DNA from 2 places in the Pseudomonas sp. GNP013 genome. Region 1 is predicted to be linked to the other one. Evidence: predicted binding sites of a transcription regulator. Region 1 holds the regulator's gene; the other holds the start of a gene.
What was found. The regulator FliA, encoded in region 1, starts transcription of late flagellar genes. The targets are predictions, from matches to a motif close to CTAAAGTTTNNNNNNNNNNNGCCGNTAA.

Region 1 (3,412 bases):
GCCGTGAGTGTGCAAATGCAAGACGAGCCTAGCGAGGAAGCGATGGCTGATATGTTCGCCGACCTTTACCACAACCCGGCAAAACGGGTCGGTTGAGGCAGGATGAACACCGTGAAATGTACCTACATCGATGGTCTGCAAGCGATTCAAGCGGCCAAGCCATGTAGCCTGCGTCTAAGCAAGACAAGGTAAAGAAATAAAATGGGCAGCATGCATCCCGTACAGGTGATCGCGGTGACCGGCGGCAAAGGTGGCGTCGGGAAAACTAACGTGTCAGTGAATTTGTCCCTGGCCCTGGCAGAGCTTGGCCGTCGCGTCATGCTGCTGGACGCTGACCTGGGCCTGGCGAACGTGGACGTTCTGCTGGGGCTGACCCCCAAACATACCCTTGCCGATGTGATCGAAGGGCGCTGTGAGCTGCGCGATGTGCTGCTGCAGGGGCCCGGCGGGATCCGCATCGTGCCGGCTGCCTCCGGCACCCAGAGCATGGTGCACCTGAGCCCGGCGCAGCATGCCGGCCTGATCCAGGCGTTCAGCGATATCGGCGACAACCTCGACGTATTGGTGATCGACACCGCCGCCGGCATCGGCGAGTCCGTGGTCAGCTTTGTGCGCGCCGCGCAGGAAGTGCTGCTGGTGGTGTGCGACGAGCCCACTTCGATCACCGACGCCTACGCCCTGATCAAACTGCTTAACCGTGACTACGGCATGAACCGCTTCCGCGTGCTGGCCAACATGGCCCAGAGCCCGCAGGAAGGGCGCAACCTGTTCGCCAAGCTGACCAAGGTCACGGATCGTTTTCTCGATGTCGCCCTGCAATACGTTGGCGCAGTTCCCTACGACGAATGCGTGCGCAAGGCTGTGCAAAAACAGCGTGCGGTCTACGAAGCATTCCCGCGTTCCAAGTGTGCGCTGGCATTCAAGGCGATTGCCCAGAAGGTCGATACCTGGCCGCTGCCCGCCAACCCGCGTGGGCATCTGGAGTTCTTCGTCGAGCGATTGGTGCATCAGACAAGCGCGGGTCCTGTGCTATGACATCCAGCGGCTACAACCTCTATAAAAAATCGGCACGCGACAGCCAGGGCGAATTGATCGAGCGCTATGCGCCGCTGGTCAAGCGCATTGCCTATCACCTGCTGGCACGCCTTCCGGCCAGTGTGCAGGTCGAAGACCTGATCCAGGCCGGCATGATCGGCCTGCTCGAAGTGTCGACCAAGTACGACGCGAGCAAGGGCGCCAGTTTCGAGACGTATGCGGGTATTCGCATACGTGGCGCGATGCTCGATGAAGTGCGTAAAGGGGATTGGGCGCCGCGTTCGGTGCACCGCAATACGCGGATGGTCAGTGACGCAATTCGCTCAATTGAAGCAAAAACCGGTCGCGACGCTAAAGATCACGAAGTTGCGGCCGAACTCCAATTGAGTCTCGATGATTATTACGGGATTTTGAACGATACCTTGGGCAGCCGCCTGTTCAGTTTCGACGACCTGTTGCAGGACGGCGAACACGAAGGGCTGCACGAGGACGGCGCGAGTGCGCATATGGAACCGTCACGCGACCTGGAAGATGAACGTTTCCAGGGCGCACTGGCGGAAGCCATTGCCAACTTGCCGGAGCGTGAGCGCCTGGTCCTGGCGCTGTACTACGACGAAGAGCTGAACCTCAAGGAAATCGGTGAGGTCCTGGGGGTCAGCGAATCGCGTGTCAGCCAGTTGCATAGCCAGTGCGCAGCCCGTTTGCGGGGGCGTTTGGGAGAGTGGCGCGCGCGCTGACAGGCAGTGTGGGGACACTGCAGACGATACCGCGAGGGTCACGACCTTCGCGGGGTCGACCCGTGGTGGACCGGCAGTCCTTTTTGTGTAACGCCTGTTGATTGAAATGGCGCGTCCAGGTGCTGGGCGCGTTTAAGACTGCTTGGAGGTCGAATTGGACAAGAACATGAAAATCCTCATCGTTGATGACTTCTCAACGATGCGGCGGATCATAAAAAACCTGTTGCGTGACCTTGGGTTCACCAACACGGTCGAGGCGGACGACGGCATTACGGCGATTCCGATCCTCAACAGCGGCAGCATCGACTTTCTGGTAACCGACTGGAACATGCCGGGCATGACTGGCATCGACTTGTTGCGCCATGTGCGCGCCGACGAAAAGCTGCGCAGCCTGCCTGTACTGATGGTGACCGCCGAAGCCAAGCGTGAACAGATTATCGAAGCCGCCCAGGCCGGGGTAAACGGTTACGTGGTCAAGCCATTCACTGCATTGGCGCTAAAAGAGAAGATCGAAAAAATCTTCGAACGCATCCACGGCTAATGCCATCGCGGGGGAGCTATGGAGCATAAAGAAACAACATTGGGCGATTTTGAGTCGACCCTGAAAAAACATGCTCACCAGTTGGTCGACAGCCTTGAAAAAGGTCATTTCGGCGACGCGGTGCAGTTGATCCATGAGCTTAACCAGACCCGTGACCGCGGCCTGTACCAGGAAGTGGGCAAGCTCACGCGCGAGCTGCACAGTGCGATCGTCAATTTCCAGATTGACCCGCACATGCCCCAGGCCGAAGAAATTTCGCAGATCACCGACGCCACCGAACGCCTGTCCTATGTGGTCAAGCTGACCGAAGCGGCGGCTAACCGCACCATGGACCTGGTGGAAAACGCCACGCCTCTGGTCAATGGCATGGCCACCGAGGCTCAAGCGCTTAGCCACGACTGGGGCCGCTTCATGCGTCGCGAAGTCGGTGCTGAAGAGTTTCGTGAACTGGCCCGTCGGGTCGACGGTTTTCTGTCGCGCAGCGAACAGGAAAACCGCACGGTGGCGAGCAACCTCAACGATATTTTGCTGGCCCAGGATTACCAGGACCTCACCGGTCAAGTGATCAAGCGCGTGACCCAACTGGTCACCGAAGTGGAAAGCAACCTGCTCAAACTGGTGCTCATGGCCGGGCAGGTCGATCGTTTTGCCGGCATCGAACATGACCGCGCGGCGATCCTCTCGGAAAAAGATCCACAAAAACATCTCGCCAAGGGTGAAGGTCCGCAGATTCATGCCGATAAACGTGAAGACGTTGTGTCAGGTCAGGATGATGTCGATGACCTGTTATCCAGTTTAGGCTTCTAAGGAGCACCCACATGAGCTTCGGCGCCGATGAAGAAATCCTTCAGGATTTCCTTGTAGAGGCCGGCGAAATTTTAGAGCAACTGTCCGAACAACTGGTCGAGCTGGAAAGCCGACCGGATGATGCGAACCTGCTCAATGCAATTTTTCGCGGTTTTCACACTGTAAAAGGGGGCGCCGGCTTCCTCCAGCTCCATGAGCTGGTTGAGTGCTGCCACATCGCCGAGAACGTGTTCGACATCCTGCGCAAGGGTGAACGGCAGGTCGACTCGGAGTTGATGGACGTGATTCTCGA
Region 2 (3,412 bases), 3.3 Mb from region 1:
AATCAGGTGCTCGGCATCCAGTTGACCAAGCAGGTCGCTGGACTCGATCACCAGCGGCAAGCCAGAGAAGTCAGGCATGTGAGGTCTCCTGGGCACAAAAGTGGGTGATAAAGGAGGGCGATTGTAGCGCAAGCATCAGGCGCTGCGGTTGGTAAAGCAGTGCAGGGCTTTCTCGACGCATTGGGCGGTTTTGCCGAAGGCCTGCACGGTGGTTTCCGAAAACGGCCCGCCGCCCTGGTCGGCGATCATCAGCATCACCACCTTGCCATTGCAGCTCAGCGAGCGCAGCAGCAGGTGTTCGCCAGCGAACAGGCGGCGCAGGATCGGCGGCAGCAGGGCCGAGAATTGCGCATGGTTGTCGGGCGTAAGGCGCACCTGGGCGGACTTCTCCAGCAAGCGCTGCAGCAGCGTGCTGTTGACCACGTCCAGGCTCAGGTTGGCCGCGTCCCGGGGCAGGCCGTCAACCTGATGCACGCGCAAGGTGCTCTGGGCGCGATCCGTCATCATCAGCATCACCCGCTGCATGCCGCTGGCCACCAGCGCGTCCCGGGCGCAGGTGGTCAGGTGCATGGCGTTGGCGAAGCGGCTCGGCTCCAGCAACAACTCGGTGCAGTGCCTGCGCCACACAGCGAGGGCTTCGGCGGTGGGCGGTGGCGCCGGCAGCAGGCCGCGATGGACCTTCTGCACATGCCACGGCCAGATCAGCGACAGCGCCGGATGCCAGAGGTCGGGCATCAAGGTGGTACGGGCGCTGGTGACGGCCTGCTGGTGAGCCTGTTGCTGCACATCGGCCAGCGGCTGTTGCAGGTACAGCGCGGTGAGGTATTGCCAGCGCTCGGCGTGTGGGCAGGTCCAGGACTCCTGGGCCGACATCGCCAGGCCGTTGGCCAGCAGCACGGTATTGGCCGGCTGGTTGAGCCAGCGACGCAGGTTGGGTTCGGCGTCGAGCAATTGCTGGTGGCGCAGTGCGTCATCCTCGCGGGCGATGCGCAAGGCCTTGACCAGCAGGCGTTTCTCGTTGCGCAGCAAGGTATAACCCTGGGACACCCAGACCGGCAGGTGCCAGGCTTCGGTCAGGCCCAGGCACAGGTCCAGAAGGCGCACGCCGAACACCTGTTGCTCCACCGCGCGGGCGCTCTCGCCTTTATGGATAACCCGCAGCTCCCATTCTTCCAGCAGCTTGGGATAGGCCACGGCCATCGGCCACAGCGGTGACAGAAACAGCAGGCTGCCCCAATGAATGTCCTGCCACAGGCGCGCCAGGCGGCTGGCGAACAAGCCGCTGGCCTGCTGGGACGCGTGCTGGCTCACCAGCAGCAATTGGCGCAAGGCCAGCGGGATGTCCTGGGCGGGCACCGAGGGCAGCCGCGCGAGCAGTTCTTCGGCGCGCTTGAGGCCCAGGCGGTTGAGCGCCACTTCGAGGTTTTCTGCCGGTTCCGTCATGCTGCCCTGGGTGTGGCCGTTGGCTTCGCGCATCACGCTGAGCACCAGCGCCGGGCTGTTCTGCATCAGCTCGGCAATATCTCGCAACGAACTGCGGCTGTCGCGAATGGCCTTGCACACGCGCTCATGGGCGGCCTGCGGCACGGGCAGCAGCACATCGTCCAGGCGCTTGATCCAGGCGGCGAGGGTGGCGGGTTTGGCACTTGGGACGCTGGTTTCATTAGCCATCATTGGGGCGTGATCATCACTTGCGTTCAATACGCCCGGAACGGGCTGAGTTGGCTTTTCGCCTTAACGGGCTATAGTCTGGCGCAGTTTTGCCGATAAGTAGAACAAGAGTTTTCAGCTGCACCCACTATGTCCATGAACCCGACGGCGCAAGTACAGATCCCCTATGGCTAAAATTATCGGCATCATTGTCGTCATCGCAAGTGTGCTCGGTGGGTACGTCTTGTCCCACGGTAAAATTGCCGCGTTGATCCAGCCTTTCGAAGTGCTGATTATCGGCGGTGCTGCGTTTGGCGCATTCCTGCAGGCCAACCCCGGCTACATGACCATGCACGTGATCAAGAAATCGGTGGGCATGTTCGGCTCGCGCTTTTCTCACACCTTCTATCTGGATGTGCTGGGTCTGGTCTACGAGATCCTCAACAAGAGTCGTCGCGAAGGCATGATGGCCATTGAAGGCGATATCGAAGATGCCGCGGCCAGTCCGATTTTCGCCAAGTACCCGACGGTGCTCAAGGACGAGCGCCTGACCGCCTATATCTGTGATTACCTGCGCATCATGTCCTCCGGCAACATGGCTCCCCACGAACTCGAAGGCCTGTTCGACATGGAGCTGTTCAGCCTCAAGGAAGAGCTGGAGCATCCATCCCATGCCGTGACCGGCGTCGCCGACGGCATGCCCGGTTTCGGTATCGTTGCGGCAGTGCTCGGCATCGTGGTGACCATGGCTTCTCTCGGCGAAGGTGACCAGGCGGCCATTGGCATGCACGTCGGCGCGGCGCTGGTGGGCACCTTCTTCGGTATCCTGGCGGCCTACGGCTTCTTCGGCCCGCTCGCCACCTGCCTGGCCCACGACGCCAAGGAAGAAGTGAATCTGTACGAAGCGATCAAGGCCAGCCTGGTGGCGTCGGCGTCCGGCATGCCGCCGTCGCTGGCCGTGGAGTTCGGGCGCAAGGTGCTCTACCCCAAACATCGCCCGAGTTTCTCCGAGCTGGAGCAAGCGGTTCGCGGTCGCTAAGCCATGGAAAACAACCAGCCGATAATCATCAAGCGCGTCAAGCGCTTCGCTGCGGGGCACCATGGTGGCGCCTGGAAGATCGCCTTCGCCGACTTTGCCACGGCGATGATGGCGTTCTTCCTGGTGCTATGGCTGATGTCCACCGCCACGCCGGAACAGAAGATCGCCATTGCCGGTTACTTCAAGGACCCGATCGGCTTCTCGGAAAGCGGCACGCCCTTTGTGATCGACCTGGGTGGATCACCGCAGTTGGCGCCGGAGCGCACCATCAACCCGGAGGTGCAGACCGAGTCGCCGCAGGACAAGATTCCCGTGGAGCGCGATACCGTCGAGAGCATGGCCGAACAGGTCGAGCAGGAACGCCTCGAACTGTTGCTGCAGGAGTTGCAGAACAAGGTTGAAGAAAACCCGCAGTTGCTCAAGTTCAAGGATCAGATTTCGTTCGAAATCACCCCGGAAGGCCTGCGCATCCAGATCACCGACGCCGCCAATCGGCCGATGTTCGACTCCGGCAGCGCACGCCTCAAACCGTACTTTGAAGACATCCTGCTGGCCATGGCCGACACCATCAAGGCGGTGCCGAACAAGATCAGCATCAGCGGCCATACCGACGCCAAGCCCTACGCGGGCCAGGGCGACTTCGGCAACTGGGAGCTGTCGGCCAACCGCGCCAACGCCGCCCGGCGTGCGCTGGTCGCCGGCAGTTATCCGGACCCGCAAGTG

Region 2: the regulator FliA is predicted to act here: its motif matches at 1,743-1,770, upstream of motA (flagellar motor stator protein MotA).

The regions. Positions count from the first base shown of each region.
Region 1 is NZ_JBTGUT010000001.1:1,273,806-1,277,217, forward strand. Features, by position in the region: gene flhF (flagellar biosynthesis GTPase FlhF) at 1-96, shown strand, start outside; gene fleN (flagellar synthesis regulator FleN) at 202-1,035, shown strand; gene fliA (RNA polymerase sigma factor FliA) at 1,032-1,772, shown strand; gene ACXX81_RS05820 (chemotaxis response regulator CheY) at 1,939-2,313, shown strand; gene ACXX81_RS05825 (protein phosphatase CheZ) at 2,332-3,120, shown strand; gene ACXX81_RS05830 (chemotaxis protein CheA) at 3,132-3,412, shown strand, end outside.
Region 2 is NZ_JBTGUT010000001.1:4,558,464-4,561,875, reverse strand. Features, by position in the region: gene ACXX81_RS20150 (rhodanese-like domain-containing protein) at 1-78, opposite strand, end outside; gene ACXX81_RS20145 (HDOD domain-containing protein) at 136-1,671, opposite strand; gene motA (flagellar motor stator protein MotA) at 1,838-2,689, shown strand; gene motB (flagellar motor protein MotB) at 2,693-3,412, shown strand, end outside.